3 regions of the Bacillus sp. UNCCL81 genome follow, and region 1 is predicted to be linked to each of the others. Evidence: riboswitches for the same ligand, from Rfam matches in the RefSeq annotation. Region 1 holds a riboswitch; each other region holds the start of a gene.
The links. Region 1 has a riboswitch for S-adenosylmethionine ahead of BM319_RS06205 (LLM class flavin-dependent oxidoreductase). Riboswitches for the same ligand answer to the same signal wherever they lie in the genome.
Positions count from the first base shown of each region.

Region 1 (5,208 bases):
GGGTAATCGTTATTGATAAAGATCTACTAGTTGAAAACCAAATTGATTTGATGAAGTGGTTTATTAAACGGCCAGATATTCAAGGTGTTGCTTATGTAGCTGTAGGAGAACCTTCTGCAAAAGAAGCTTTATCATGGAGGGTTAAATCAGAGAGATTAGCGGGTAACGCTCTTGTGTTAGCTTTTAATGAAGAATCAAATAGGTCACCATATGTAATGTCAGAGATACTTAATGATTATTATATGCGATTGACAGAAAACGGTATAGATCCATATTTACCTATTATTGAACCGTTCGATAGTACCTTTAAAATTAATACTTCCGCAGTTTTTAAAGGAACAAAATTTAAAGCAGTATTAAATCGCGACGAAACAAGATTACTTAATGAACTTTTAAATCCCAAAAAAACAACATTAATTAATGTTGGAAAAGGAAAGAATCAGTTTTTCGTAAGTGCTGGAAATACGAAAATTGACATGAAAATTGTTATGCCTAAAAATAAAAAACCATATGTAGACGTTCATATAAAGGTAAAAGGATTCATTGAGGAATCTAAAAAGACATTACATCAAGATAGAGAATTGAAAGAGTATGAGAAGATAGCATCAATCATTATGAGCTCAAGAACAAAAAAATTTCTAGAACGTCTACAGGAATTAAATGTTGATCCACTTGGACTTGGGTTAAACTATCAAGCAAAATACGGAGTGACAAAAAAAGTAATAGATAAGTGGGAAGAAATTTATCCAAAACTTGAACTTCGAGTAAAATCAGAAGTGATACTAAAGGGAACTGGTACTATGTATTAACTTCGGTTTAATGGCAATAAAAAATTATAAAATTTTATTTTTTCTAATAAAAATGAAAGCGCTATCTCAAAAAATGTTTAAATTCCCTTATTGACAATCTGTTTACTAGGATTTATGATTCAGTTAAAGAAATTACATAATTCAAACTTATCGAGAGTGACCGAGGGATCAGGCCCTATGACGTCCGGCAACCTCCTTATTTAGGAACGGTGCCACTTCCTGCAGAATGAAAACATTCTGATAGATAAGTCGAAAACAATTGTTTCCGATGCCTCTTTCTGAATGAAAGAGGCTTTTTTATTTTTTATTTATTTACGCGGAAGGTTAAACAAAACTGAATTCCACTATATATAAATCCAACTTAACTGATGCGAAAACTAGATAATTTTGAGGATAAAGGAGAGAATAGAAATGAAATATGGTTTTTGGTTACCGATTTTTGGAGGATGGTTACGTAATGTGGATGACGAAAGCATGCCACCAACATTTGAATATGCTAAAGAGGTCATTCAATCAGCTGAAAGATGGGGATATTCGACTACTTTAATTGCTGAATTATATTTAAACGATATTAAAGGTCCAGAACATGATTCCCTTGAAGCTTGGTCTACAGCAGCGGCACTTGCTGCAGTAACGGAAAAAATCGAAATTATGACCGCGATTCGTCCAGGTTTTCATAATCCTGCAGTAACAGCAAAAATGGCTGCTAATATCGATCAAATCAGTAACGGCCGTTTTACGCTAAACGTCGTTTCTGCATGGTGGGCAGAAGAAGCTCGTCAATATGGCGGTATTTTTACAGAACATGATGAACGCTATGCCCGTACAGAGGAGTTTATTGATGTCCTAAAAGGCTTATGGACAGAAGAAACGTTCAATTATTCAGGAAAATTTTACGACTTAAAAGATACGAAACTTGCTCCAAAACCTGTGCAAAGACCAAACCCGATTCTTTATGCAGGTGGTGAAAGTGAAAAAGGTAAGCAAACAATTGTTGAAAAATGTGACGCTTATGTGATGCACGGTGGAACAGTTGAAGAAATTAATCAGAAAGTAACAGATATGAAAGTACGCCGTGAACAAACTGGCAATGCACCTTTAAGTTCTTTCGGTATGGCTGCTTATGTTATTTGTAGAGATACAGAAGAAGAGGCTTTAGCTGAGTTAGAAAAAATTACGACTGTGAAAGATTCTAGCGGTTATGCGGGCTTTAAAGACTTCACGACTAAATCACAATTAGAGCAACAAATACAATTACAAGATTACTCAGTTTCAAATCGTGGTCTTAGAGCAAATCTAGTAGGGACACCAGAGCAAATTGCAGATCGAATTTTACAATATGAAGAAGCTGGCTTAGACTTATTATTATTACAATTTTCACCTCAATTAGAGGAAATGGAACGCTTTTCAAAGCAAGTTATGCCATTAGTAGAAAAAAAACGTAGTTTAATAAAAAACTAGAATGGGGACATAAAAATGAGCAAAGTATATGTAATACATGAAAATAGTGAATGGACAATCCATTTAACAAAAAGATTAGAGGAGCTTGGTGTTCCATTTGAAGAATGGCATTTAGACGAAGGTACTGTTGATTTATCAACCGTACCACCAGAAGGGATTTTCTATAGTCGAATGAGTGCTTCTTCTCATACACGTGATCATCGTTTTGCAGCAGAATTTACTGGGCAAGTCTTAGCTTGGCTTGAAGCACATGGCCGTACGGTTTTAAATGGTACGAATGCCCTAAAGCTAGAAGTTAGTAAGGTTTTACAATACTTAGAGCTAGAAAAGTATGGTGTTAAGACTCCAAAAACGATTGCAGCGGTTGGAAAAGAAAACATTATTAAGGCAGCTAATAGCTTTGATGGACAGTCATTTATTACAAAACATAATCGTGCAGGTAAAGGCTTAGGTGTTCAGCTTTTCCATAGTATTGAAGCTTTAAAAGCTTATGTAGAAGGGCCTACATTCGAAGAACCAGTCGATGGCATTACCCTTATTCAAGAATACATCCAATCACCTGAAAGCTACATCACTCGTTGTGAATTTGTAGGAGGAAACTTTGTATATGCTGTTAAAGTTGATACTTCGGAAGGCTTTGAACTTTGCCCAGCTGATGCATGCCAAATTGGTGATTTATTCTGCCCAGTAGGAGAAGAAGTAGAAGAGAAGCCTAAGTTCCAAATCATTGAAGGCTTTGAGGACGAAATAATAAATAAATATAAAGAAGTTCTAGTTAAAAATAATGTTCAAGTTGCCGGAATCGAATTTATTAGAAATGCTGAAGGCACAATTTTTACTTACGATATCAATACAAATACGAACTATAACTCAGATGCAGAAGAAAAAGCTGGAAAATTCGGAATGCTTGAATTAGCATCATTTTTAAAGAAGTCTTTGGAAGAAAAATACACTACTACAGCAAAATAATTTATTTAGAAAAGCTCAAGCCTATATGTAACAAAGGTTTGGGCTTTTTTTGTGGTCAGTTTGTTAAAATTTTCTAGAACTAAGAGTAATAGGCAATTATTTGAGAGGAATATGCTAACGATTAAAAATAATATATTGATAATATAAGATTGTAAGTTGTTATTAAATTTTGAGGCAAAAAAGGTCTAATGACTCGTACCACTTGATTTTTAAAATAGGCTTTTAAGATTCAAAAGGGGGATACAAATGAAAAAGACTTTTTATTTAATGAGACATGGACAAACATTATTTAATAAAAGAAGGAAAATTCAAGGTTGGTGTGATTCACCTTTAACTGAATTTGGAATTAAACAAGCAGAGGCTGCTGCAAAGTACTTTAGAGAACAAAAAGTTATTTTTGATCATGCCTATTGTTCCACATCAGAAAGAGCTAGTGATACGTTGGAAATCGTGACGGAATTGCCGTATACAAGATTAAAAGGATTAAAAGAATGGAATTTCGGAACTTTTGAAGGTGAAAGTGAAGATTTAAATCCAGCGCTACCTTATGGTGATTTCTTTGTTAAGTTTGGTGGAGAAGATCAAAAAGAACTGCAACAAAGAATGGCTACTACATGCCAAAAAATAATGGAAGAAGACAATGAAGTGGTATTAGCTATATCCCATGGAGCAGCTTTAAGAAATTTCATGCGGGTTTGGGAGCATAGAAGTTCGATTGTACAACAAGATCGAATTGGAAATTGTTGCATCCTTAAGTTTGAATATGAGAACAGGGAATTTAAATTAGTAGAGATTATCAATCACAATTTTAGTGATGTAGTCCAGGTATAGTTTTTAAAGATTAATAGATTACATATTTCCGAAAGTGAGGATAAAACAATGGAATACACAAAACTTGGGAATACAGGATTAGAAATATCTAGAGTTTGCCTTGGTTGTATGGGATTTGGAGATGCAAAACGTTGGATTCATCCATGGGTAATCGATGAGGAAAGTAGCCGTACAATCATTAAAAAAGCACTAGACTTAGGGATCAATTTTTTCGATACGGCGAATGTCTATTCAGATGGAACTAGTGAAGAATATGTTGGTAGAGCTTTAAAAGATTATGCCAATCGAGATGAAATTGTTCTTGCTACGAAGGTTTATTTCCCTATGCACAAAGGTCCGAACGGTTTAGGACTTTCCCGAAAGCATATTATGAGTGAAATTGATAAAAGTCTTAAACGCCTAGGAACAGATTATGTGGATTTATACCAAATCCATCGTTGGGATTATAACACTCCAATCGAAGAAACAATGGAGGCACTTCATGATCTAGTAAAAGCTGGAAAAGTAAGATATATCGGTGCTTCCGCTATGTATGCATGGCAGTTTTTGAAGGCATTACATGTTGCAGAGAAAAATGGATGGACCAAATTTGTCTCGATGCAAAACCATCTGAACCTCATATACCGTGAAGAGGAAAGGGAGATGCTGCCTCTTTGTAAAGAAGAAAAAATCGGCGTAATTCCATATAGTCCACTTGCGTCAGGAAGATTGACACGTGATTGGTCAAATACGACACTTAGATCTGAAACTGATGAAACTCAAAAATCTAAATACGGTGCAACTGAAAATACGGATCGTCATGTTGTGGAACGTGTTGCAGAGATTGCTGAAAAACATGGAGTAACAAAATCAAACATTGCTCTTGCTTGGTTACTGCAGAAAGAACCAGTATCAGCACCAATTATTGGAGCTACTAAAATTTCACATTTAGAAGATTCTGTTGGTGCATTGTCGGTTAATTTAACCGCGGAAGAAGTTGCATATTTGGAAGAGCCTTATGTTCCACATCCGGTAGTTGGTGCTTTAGGCCCTAATTAATGTCAATTTTAGTATAATGAATTTATCCCCTATTTTCCTTAAGTGTGAAAAGGGGTTTTTTTAGGTGATTTCACTATCAATAGCTCTAGTTTATAAAGTA
Region 1 is NZ_FOMF01000003.1:57,463-62,670, forward strand. It holds gene BM319_RS06200 (Ger(x)C family spore germination protein) at 1-809, shown strand, start outside; SAM riboswitch class I at 954-1,060, shown strand; gene BM319_RS06205 (LLM class flavin-dependent oxidoreductase) at 1,221-2,270, shown strand; gene BM319_RS06210 (ATP-grasp domain-containing protein) at 2,286-3,239, shown strand; gene BM319_RS06215 (histidine phosphatase family protein) at 3,486-4,070, shown strand; gene BM319_RS06220 (aldo/keto reductase) at 4,119-5,108, shown strand.

Region 2 (5,208 bases), 580 kb from region 1:
GTATAAAGGTTTCAGTTCGAACGCTAGTTGAGTATGCTCATACAGCGGGAAGTATCAATTTAACTTATAAAAGTTCGGTTTCTTTAATTGAAGGAACAAAGGCGCATCAAAAAATCCAAAGAGAATATGGTGAACAGGATGTAAAAGAACGACCTATATCCGGCACTATAAAATTGGATCAATTGGCGTTTCAGATAGAAGGCCGTTGTGATGGATTATTACTGAAGGATGATCAATATATAATAGAAGAAATTAAATCAACAATGAAGGATTTAAATGAAATAAATGAAAATTCATATCCTGTTCATTGGGCTCAAGCAAAAGTTTATGGATATTTTATTTGTGAAGAACTACAGCTTGAAAAGATTACACTTAGACTTACATATATTAATATTTTAACTGAGCAAAAAATAAGCTTCGATCTTTTGTTTACAAAGGATGAATTAACAAATTACTTATACAAAATGCTAGAAATTTATTATCCTTTTGCAAAATGGAAATACGATCATATTGAGTTAAGGAATCAGACCATAAAAGAATTAAATTTTCCCTTTCCTTCTTTCAGAAAAGGACAAAGAAAGTTAGCAGGTGCGGTATATCAAACGATTCAAGAAGGTAATAATTTATTTGCTGTTGCACCAACTGGAATAGGAAAAACGGTATCAACTATTTTTCCAACTGTTAAAAGTATTGGTGAGGATCGTATCAATCGGATGTTTTACTTAACTTCTAAGACAATAACTAGGACTGTTGCTGAAGAAGCATTTAAGCGCATGACAGATCAAGGACTTTGTATAAAGTGTACGACGATTACAGCAAAAGATAAAATCTGTTTTAAAGAAGAGACGATGTGTCAAAAGGATTATTGTGAATTTGCCAATGGTTATTATGACAGAATTAATGATGCTGTTCTTGATATTCTTTCATCCGAAAAAGCACTAACTAGGGAGAAAATAGAAGAATATGCACGAAAACATACAGTCTGTCCATTTGAATACTCATTAGATTTATTAAATTCTTCAGATGCTATTATTTGCGATGTAAATTATATTTTCGATCCTAGAGTATCGTTAAAGCGATTATTTGATGAGCATAAACGAAGTACAGTTTTATTAATTGATGAAGCTCATAATCTTGTTGATCGCTCAAGAGAAATGTATTCTGCGAGTCTATTCAAATCTAAATTTTTAGAGTTGAAAAATCGATATAAAAATTTAAAAGATGAACTTTATGCCATAATAAATGAAATAAATAAGCGTTTTATTGAATTAAGAAAGAAATGGAAGGACGTTGTAACCCCAGTTTCAAAGGAAATAGATGGGGATTTACTAGAACTTCTACATACATTCAATGAAATCGTAGAAATAAAATTACCGGAAATGGACGAGGACGAAAATAAACAACTTTTGCTTGATACTTATTTTGAGTCACTCAACTTCGTCAAAATCGCAGAGTTTTTTGATGAAAATTACGTATGCTACTATGAACTATATAAAAGTGAAGTTCATTTAAAGCTATTTTGCCTTGACCCATCTAAAGTTGTAAATGACGTAATAAAAAGATTTCGCTCAACAATTTACTTTTCAGCTACTTTAACCCCAATACAATATTTTCAAGATATGCTTGGTGATCAAAGTCGCGATTATACAATTTCAATCGATTCTCCTTTTCATAAGGAGCAATTGGAGGTAACAATTGACCCTCTATCAACGCGGTATCAAGATCGTGAAAGAAATTTAGAAAGATTAATTGATTCGGTATATAAAGAAATTACGAAAAGAAAAGGTAATTATTTAGTTTTTTATCCATCCTATCAATATTTAATTCAAAGTGTTGATTTATTTAAAGAGAAATACCCTACTATAAAAACAATCGTTCAAGAAAATGGTATGACTGAAATTGAACGAGAGGAATTCCTTTTACAATTTGATAGTCTAAATGAAGAAACGCTAGTTGGCTTTGCGGTATTAGGCGGTATATTCTCTGAAGGGATCGATTTAAAGGGTGATCGTTTAAACGGAGTCGTAGTAATTGGTGTAGGATTGCCGCAGATTTGTTTAGAAAGAAATATTTTAAAGGAGCATTTTAATTCGGTTGGAAAAAATGGGTATTATTATGCATATGTCTTTCCAGGTATGAATAAAGTAATGCAAGCGGGTGGAAGAGTGATACGATCTGAATCAGATGAAGGGACTTTATTACTAATTGATGACCGATATAAGAGTTCACTTTATCAAAGTTTATTACCTGAAGAATGGAAGTAAGAGTTAATAATTAAATAATTCAAAAAAAACAATTGATAATTATCAGAGTTTTTAATATACTTATCAATATAATTAAATAATCTTATCAAGAGCGGTGGAGGGACTGGCCCGACGAAACCCGGCAACTCTAGTAAAAACTAGAAAGTGCTAAATCCTGCAGGTGAAAAACCTGGAAGATAAGAGCGATATGTATATTTTGCGGACATAACCACTTCTTATTTTTTAGGAAGTGGTTTTTTATTTGACTAAAATGGGGGATTTATAATGACTAACACAAAAGAGGCTTTAAACACGAATAAAAAATCAATTGAAACGGTAGCTGTTCATGGAAGCAAAGGTTATGATCCATTAACTGGTGCGATTAGTTATCCAATTTATCAATCTGCTACTTTTAAGCATGCAGGTCTTCATCAATCGACTGGATATGATTATGCAAGATTACAAAATCCAACTCGTGAAGAAGTTGAAAATACTGTTGCAAAATTAGAAAGTGCAAATTATGGTGTTGCATTTTCAACAGGAAATGCAGCCGTTACTGCAGTATTAAGCTTATTTAAAAAAGGTGACCACCTAATTGTTTCAGATGATTTATACGGTGGTACATATCGTTTATTCGAAGAAATTTATTCGCCATATGGACTTGAGCATAATTTTGTAGATACGACTGAAATTGAAAATATTCTTGATGCACTTAAACCGAACACAAAAGGAATTTTTATTGAAACACCATCAAATCCAATGATGAAAGTAACTGATTTAAAAAGAGTAGTTGAGCTTGCAAAAGAACGAGATATAATTGTGATCGTTGATAATACATTTTTAACACCTTATTTCTTTAGACCAATTGAATTAGGTGCAGATGTTGTTGTTCATAGTGGAACAAAATATTTAGGTGGCCATAATGATACACTTGCTGGTTTTGTCGTAACAAATTCTGAATATACGAATGAACGAATTCGTTATTATCAAAAATCAACAGGAGCAACATTAGCTCCATTTGACTCTTGGTTGATCTTAAGAGGAATTAAAACATTACATTTACGTATGGAATACAGTCAAAAAAATGCAATTGTACTTGCGAAATTTTTAGAAAATCATCCGAATGTTACTGAAGTGTTTTATGTAGGGTTACCAACGCATAAAGGGTATTCAATTATTAAAGAACAAGCAACTGGATTTGGTGCAATGATTTCATTTAAAGTGAAAGATTTAAGTTTGGTTGAACAAGTATTAGGAAGTGTAAAAGTTATTACATTCGCAGAAAGCTTAGGTGGAGTTGAATCATTAATTACGTACCCACATACGCAAACTCATTCAGAAATGCCAGAGGAATTTAAAAGAAAGCTTGGTCTAGATGACCATACACTTCGTTTATCTGTTGGTATTGAACATATTGATGATTTATTAAATGACTTAGAAAATGCATTGGGGTGATGAGGATGCAATTTGGAACGAAATTAATTCATAATGGAAATGAAATAGATCAGGCAACAGGCGCATTAAGTATTCCGATTTATCAAACTTCAACATTTCATCAATTTGATATAGAGAATTTTGGTAAGTACGACTATGCAAGAAGTGGAAACCCAACAAGAGAAGCATTAGAAAATACAATTGCAAAGTTAGAAAATGGTGTTCGCGGTTTTGCATTTTCATCAGGGATGGCTGCAATCTCATCTGTATTGTCTTTGTTCTCAGCTGGAGATCATATTGTCATTTGTGAAGATGTATATGGAGGAACATTTAGAATCGCGACTAAAGTATTAAATCGTTTCGGAATCGATTTTACATTTGTAGACGCTTCTAATTTACAAGAGATTAAAGCCGGAATAAAGCCAAATACAAAAGGACTTTATTTAGAAACACCGTCTAATCCTCTTTTGAAAATTACTGATTTGAGTAGTGCAATCAAGATAGCAAAAGAAAATGACATCCTTGTCATTGTAGATAATAGTTTTTTATCACCATATTTACAAAGACCTTTAGATTTAGGAGCTGATATTGTCGTTCATAGTGCAACAAAATTTATTGCAGGCCATAGCGACGTAATCGGAGGGCTAGCGGTCGTAAATTCGGAAGAACTTGCAAATGATTTATACACAATCCAAAATTCATTCGGGGCAATTTTAGGTCCACAAGACTGTTGGTTAACATTAAGAGGATTAAAGACATTAAAAGTTCGTATGGATGCATATGAACAAACTGCATCAAAATTAGCAAATTGGCTTTTAGAACAAGAAGAAGTTGAGGATGTTTATTACCCAGGACTAAAAGATCACCCTGGTCACGATATACATTTTGAGCAGGCTACTGGAGGAGGAGCAGTCCTTTCATTTACACTAAAAACGATTGAACAAACGACAAGTTTCCTACAATCAGTCGAAAACGTTGCAGTTGCCGTTTCATTAGGTGGAGTTGAGACAATTGTTTCATATCCTGTGAAGATGTCCCATGCTGCAATACCGCTCGATGTTCGTGAAAGATTAGGCGTAAAAGATACATTAATAAGAGTGTCAGTTGGTTTAGAAGATATTGAAGACTTGATTGCAAGCTTTAAAAAAGCATTAAATGCAGGGGTAAGAGAAAAACAAGAAGTGCAGGAATAGGGAAACCGGATAATTAAAAAAGAGAATCTGTCTTAGAAACACGAACAAATTAAACTCTATATTAAAAATCCCACAATGGAATTTCTGTGGGATTTATTTATTTTATATTTTTTAATTTTGCGCTATTGATGATGCGTAAATTAGATGTAAACTTTTTAAGTAATATAAAGATTTTTAGTTGACTATGAAATGAATATTTCCCCGTCACCAATTTCCTCTTGAATTACCTCAGCTGCACCTATAAGTGCCAAAGCGTTTCCAACTAATTGAATTGAATCAGAAAGCACGATTTTTCTTTGTAATTCAAGTAAATTTTTCTTATCTGAAGTGAACAATTG
Region 2 is NZ_FOMF01000003.1:641,089-646,296, forward strand. It holds gene BM319_RS08840 (ATP-dependent DNA helicase) at 1-2,264, shown strand, start outside; SAM riboswitch class I at 2,344-2,447, shown strand; gene BM319_RS08845 (trans-sulfuration enzyme family protein) at 2,529-3,698, shown strand; gene BM319_RS08850 (trans-sulfuration enzyme family protein) at 3,704-4,870, shown strand; gene BM319_RS08855 (hypothetical protein) at 5,053-5,208, opposite strand, start outside.
Region 2: another riboswitch for S-adenosylmethionine. It lies ahead of BM319_RS08845 (trans-sulfuration enzyme family protein); the one in region 1 lies ahead of BM319_RS06205 (LLM class flavin-dependent oxidoreductase).

Region 3 (5,208 bases), on a different contig from region 1:
AACGGAGAATAGCGATGAGTTAATGGATTTTCAACAGATTGCTGTAATGCTTTTATAATATGATCAGGTGTTGGTTGATCTGGATTTCCTTGACCAAGATTAATGACATCATGACCATTACTGATTGACTGATTTACTTTTTGGACTAGTGAAGCAAAAAATTGTTTTGGTAAATTGTTTAATAGTTTACTATGATTCAAGTTAATCACTCCAAAAATATAATAAAATTAATTTGAATAGATCGTTTCTTAATCGAATGATTTTCATGAACGACTGTTGCAATAACTTTCACCATCATATATGCTCGATTTAAAAATGTCTATAAAATTTAGAATAGGGTGAATAAATTGTGATTAAAACTGCGTGTATTCAATCTGATGTTATATTAGGTGATTCAAAGGCTAATTTAGAGAAAATGAAAACTCAAATAAACGAAGCTGTTAAAGAAAATGTCCGTATAATCGTATTACCGGAATTATGGACAACAGGCTATTGTCTGGAAGAAATTGGCGTACACACAGATCAACAAGAAGCAGTTATTTCTGAGCTTCAGTCAATCGCAAAATCAAATAACGTAATATTGATTGCTGGTTCGTTCCCAATTGCAAGAGAAAATGGTGTAACGAATACGTTAATTGTTATAAACAATACAGGTGAAGTAGTAAAAACCTATGATAAAGTTCATTTATTCCAGTTAATGAACGAGCATCACTATCTTCAATCAGGGGAAACTGATGGTCTTTTTGAAATCGATGGATTAACGGCTGCAGGTTTTGTTTGCTATGATTTGCGTTTTCCTGAATGGATTGGAGCGCATTCTCAAAAGGGTGCAAAAGTTTTATTTTTTGTTGCTGAATGGCCAATCCAAAGAATGAATCATTGGGAAATTTTATTAAAAGCAAGAGCAATTGAAAATCAATGTTATGTTGTTGCTTGTAATCGAGTGGGAAAAGATTTAGCGAATACATTTGGTGGAGGATCAATGATCATTGACCCTTGGGGAGAAGTAGTTACCAAAGGCAGCACGAATGAAGAAATCGTTTTTGGCGAAATTGATCCGAAAAAAGTTGATGAAATACGTGGTACAATCCCAATTTTTGAAGACAGAAAAGAAGGGATTTACAAAAAGTTTCAAAAAAATAATTGACAAATTAAAAAACGATAAACTAAAATACGATTATAAAATCAAATATGCGAACTCTTATTTCGAGTAGGCGGAGGGATTTGGCCCGACGATGCCCAGCAACCGACCGTAATACCATTGTGAAATGGGGCGTATTGTATACGCCTGAGCTTAAATGCTCAGTAAGGCACGGTGCTAATTCCAACAGAAAAGAAATTTTCTGGTAGATAAGAGACGAAAGCCAATTAGTATTGCCTCTTTTCGTCTCGGAAAAGAGGCTTTTTATTTTGCAAAATTCAAGGGGGATGAATTTAGTGACTGTCATTGAACGAAAAGAATATAGACCATTAACAGAAGCAACTGCAATTACTTATTTACAAAAACTTGGCTATTTTAAAAATGAACTATGTGAATGTATAGAAATAGGGGATGGGAATTTAAATTTAGTGTTTAAAGTTAAACCAGTAGGAAGTGAGAAAGGGCTAATTATAAAACAGGCTCTGCCATACGCAAAAGTTGTTGGTGAAAGCTGGCCACTTACATTAAAGCGAGCTACGATCGAGAGTAATGCTACAAAAATATACAATGAGCTAATCCCATTGCATGCACCGAAAATTTTAGAGCATGACGAAGATCAAGCCGTAACTGTCATGGAGGATCTTTCACACTTACAAATTTTACGAAAAGGTTTCATTGAGAAAAAAAGCTATCCGTTTTTAGCCGAACATATCGGTGAATTTTTAGCAAAGTCATTATTTTTCACTTCTGACTTTGGAACTTCACCTGCTAAGAAGAAAGAGCTAGAGTATCTTTTTAATAATCCTGACTTATGTGATATAACAGAAAATCTTGTTTATACAGATCCATTTTTTAATAGTGAAACAAATAGTTTTGAAGAAGATTTAACAGATGAAATTCAAGAACTTTGGAATGATGCTGATCTTCAAATTGAAGTTGCGAAATTAAAATTAGATTTCTTATCGAAAAAAGAAGCTTTATTACATGGTGACCTACATACGGGAAGCATTTTCGTATCTGAGACTGAAACAAAAATAATTGACCCGGAATTTGCATTTGTAGGACCAATTGGATTTGATTTAGGGCAAATTCAAGCAAATTTACTTTTTCAACTTTTCAGCCGTACTGAGCTAAAAGACGAAATTATCGAACACATTTTAAACATTGAAAAAGTTTTTAATGAAACATTTATTCAACTTTGGGAAGAGCATAGTGTTAGACCATTTAATCAAAAAGCTCTAATTAACGAAAAATTAGAAGGATATTGGGTGGATGCAATTGGGGTTATTGGATGTGAATTAATCCGAAGAAGTATCGGTCTTGCTCACGTTGAAGACATTGATTCACTGGAACATAACCAAAAAATTAAAGCAAAGAAAAAAGTCTTAAAATTCGGAGTTTATTGTATAAAAAATAGATTTACTATTAGAAATATTGGAAATTTACTTAATGGATTGGAGTAATAATTGATGACTACATTACAGCAAATACCTGAATCATTACAATGGAACGGTGAAAGTTTAAAAATTTTAGACCAAACAAAATTACCAACTGAAATATATTATTTTGATGCAACGACATTATTAGATGTACGTGAAGCAATCGTAAAATTACAAGTTAGAGGCGCACCAGCGATTGGCTTAGCAGCTGCGTATGGACTTTATTTAGGTGTCCGAGAACTTGAAACTGAACAAATTGATGAATTTCATCAACAAGCAAGAGTATTAGCAAATGAACTGATTAGCGCGAGACCAACTGCAGTAAATTTAGCATGGGCTGTTGAAAGACTAATTGAATCTAGTAAAGAAGCAGTGACTGTTTCCGAAGCTAAATTAATTATCATGGAAGAAGCGATTAAATTACATCTAGCAGATGAGGCAACTTGCAAGGAAATCGGTGAAAACGCTTTAACATTATTACATGACGGCGCAGCAGTATTAACTCATTGCAACGCAGGGAGTATTGCGACAAGTCGATACGGAACAGCTTTAGCTCCACTTCACTTAGCAAAAGAAATAGGTTGGGAAATTTCAGCTTATGCAACAGAAACTAGACCAGTATTTCAAGGAGCTAGACTGACTTCTTGGGAATTGAAACAAAGTGGTATCCCAGTTACATTATTAACTGATAATATGGTCGGCTACTTATTACAAAATAAAAAAGTTGATGCAGTGATTGTTGGAGCTGATCGCATTACTGCTAATGGAGACACTGCAAATAAAATTGGAACATTACAACTAGCGATTTTAGCTAACTTTTACCAAATTCCATTTTATGTTGCTGCACCTTTATCAACAATCGATTTATCAATCGAATCAGGGAATGAAATTGTCATTGAACAACGCGATCGTACTGAAGTAACACATATCGGAAATGTTCAAATTGCCCCTGAAGGAATCGATGTACTAAACCCAGCGTTTGACGTGACGCCGAATGAATTAATAACGGCGATTATTACAGAAAAAGGAATCGTTTCTAGCGATTATAAGGAAACTTTTAAAAGTTGGGAGCAAGAGTAATTTAATTCAATGCAAAAGTCCCTCAACTTATGGTTGGGGGACTTTTGATTGATTAATAATTACATTTAAAAGAGAAGGAACTACTACTTTTTATTAGTTAAGTCTTCCCTAGGAAATACTTAAAAAGAGCGGTTTTCTCTCATTCTTGTACAATTTTAAAACTTTATTAGTTAAATATATAAAAAGACCAATTATCTAGATTTTGAGTTTCGAATAAACGTCTATGTGAATCGGAATCTTCTATATTATATAGAAAAAATAAAAATGAATGAATTGCCATGACATGAAATGGAAAATATTCTTAGAAAAATATCATTATTGTAAGATCGAAAGCAAAATGGCTTAATATTTTGAATAAAAAAGAGCACATATAAAAGCCAATTCTTAAATATAGGGATTGGCTTTTTATAGCACTGCATGCTGAAAATTTTTCTATCTTTTTAAGTGATTTCTTTTTTGAAGTCGTCTCTTTCAGTTTATTTTTAGAAGGAAATTGTAAAATTATGGTGTAAAATACATATAAACATATTCGAATTAGAGAAGAAAAATGGACATTGGGATTGAGCGGATTTATAGTAAGGCTTTTTCCGTAAAGGGAATGCGCAACGTTATTAAGTGGGAAGTACAACCAATAAAAGACCAATCCTTAATAAAGATTAAATTTATTAATAAAAGTTCGTTCCGTAGGCTAGGAATTTGAGTAAGAACTAGCCATTCGCTCGTAACAATGCCCGCTGATATTATAACGAAGATTGTTAATCAGATTATTGAGGAGGGTATTTAATGGCAATTAAGCTTAAGCTCTGTCCCATGTGTGGGAATGAAAATAAGTGCTCAAGTGGGAAGACGTGTTGGTGTAATGATGAGTATTTCCCAAGAGAGATATTTAATCAGATACCACCAGAAGAGGTGAAAAGATCTTGTATTTGTAAATCGTGTTTAGATAAGTACAAAGAAGATAACAAAATAGAAGACCTAAAACCTTCTGATATTGGACCAATAGTCTTTAGTCGGAAGAGTGGCGTTGAACAGGACGATGAAGTATGTTATTGCTATGAAAAGTTTAAAGATATTCTTAAACCAGGAACAGTTACCAAGTGTTTCAAAGAGAAATGTGCTAATTACCTAAGTTGCACAAAAGAACGTAATAAAGGAGTTTGACTAAGAAGTTGGTCAGAAAAATTGGCAGGTTTGCTATAAAGAGTAAACCTGCCAATTTTGTGTAATAAATAAAAATTGTATGCAAAAAGCTACATCCTATTTAGAATGTAGCTTGTCTAACTTAATTATCTTTCTTTTACTTCAATGTTATAAAAATCATATAACTTTTCTATGGATGAACTGGACAAAAGAGGTACCGCTCTTTTAACCAATTCTCTATCCCAATCAAACCAACGCATTTCCATTAGTTTATTAATCTCTGAATCTGTGAATCGTTTCTCTATTTCTATTGAAGGATTTCCACCAACTATTGTATATGGAGGTACGTTTTTAGATACGACAGAACCTGCTGCAACGATTGCACCTTCACCAATTGTAACACCAGGC
Region 3 is NZ_FOMF01000002.1:1,184,208-1,189,415, reverse strand. It holds gene BM319_RS05930 (pyridoxal phosphate-dependent aminotransferase) at 1-206, opposite strand, end outside; gene BM319_RS05925 (carbon-nitrogen family hydrolase) at 353-1,147, shown strand; SAM riboswitch class I at 1,199-1,357, shown strand; gene mtnK (S-methyl-5-thioribose kinase) at 1,429-2,604, shown strand; gene mtnA (S-methyl-5-thioribose-1-phosphate isomerase) at 2,611-3,660, shown strand; gene BM319_RS05910 (cysteine-rich CWC family protein) at 4,444-4,821, shown strand; gene BM319_RS05905 (CatB-related O-acetyltransferase) at 4,947-5,208, opposite strand, start outside.
Region 3: another riboswitch for S-adenosylmethionine. It lies ahead of mtnK (S-methyl-5-thioribose kinase); the one in region 1 lies ahead of BM319_RS06205 (LLM class flavin-dependent oxidoreductase).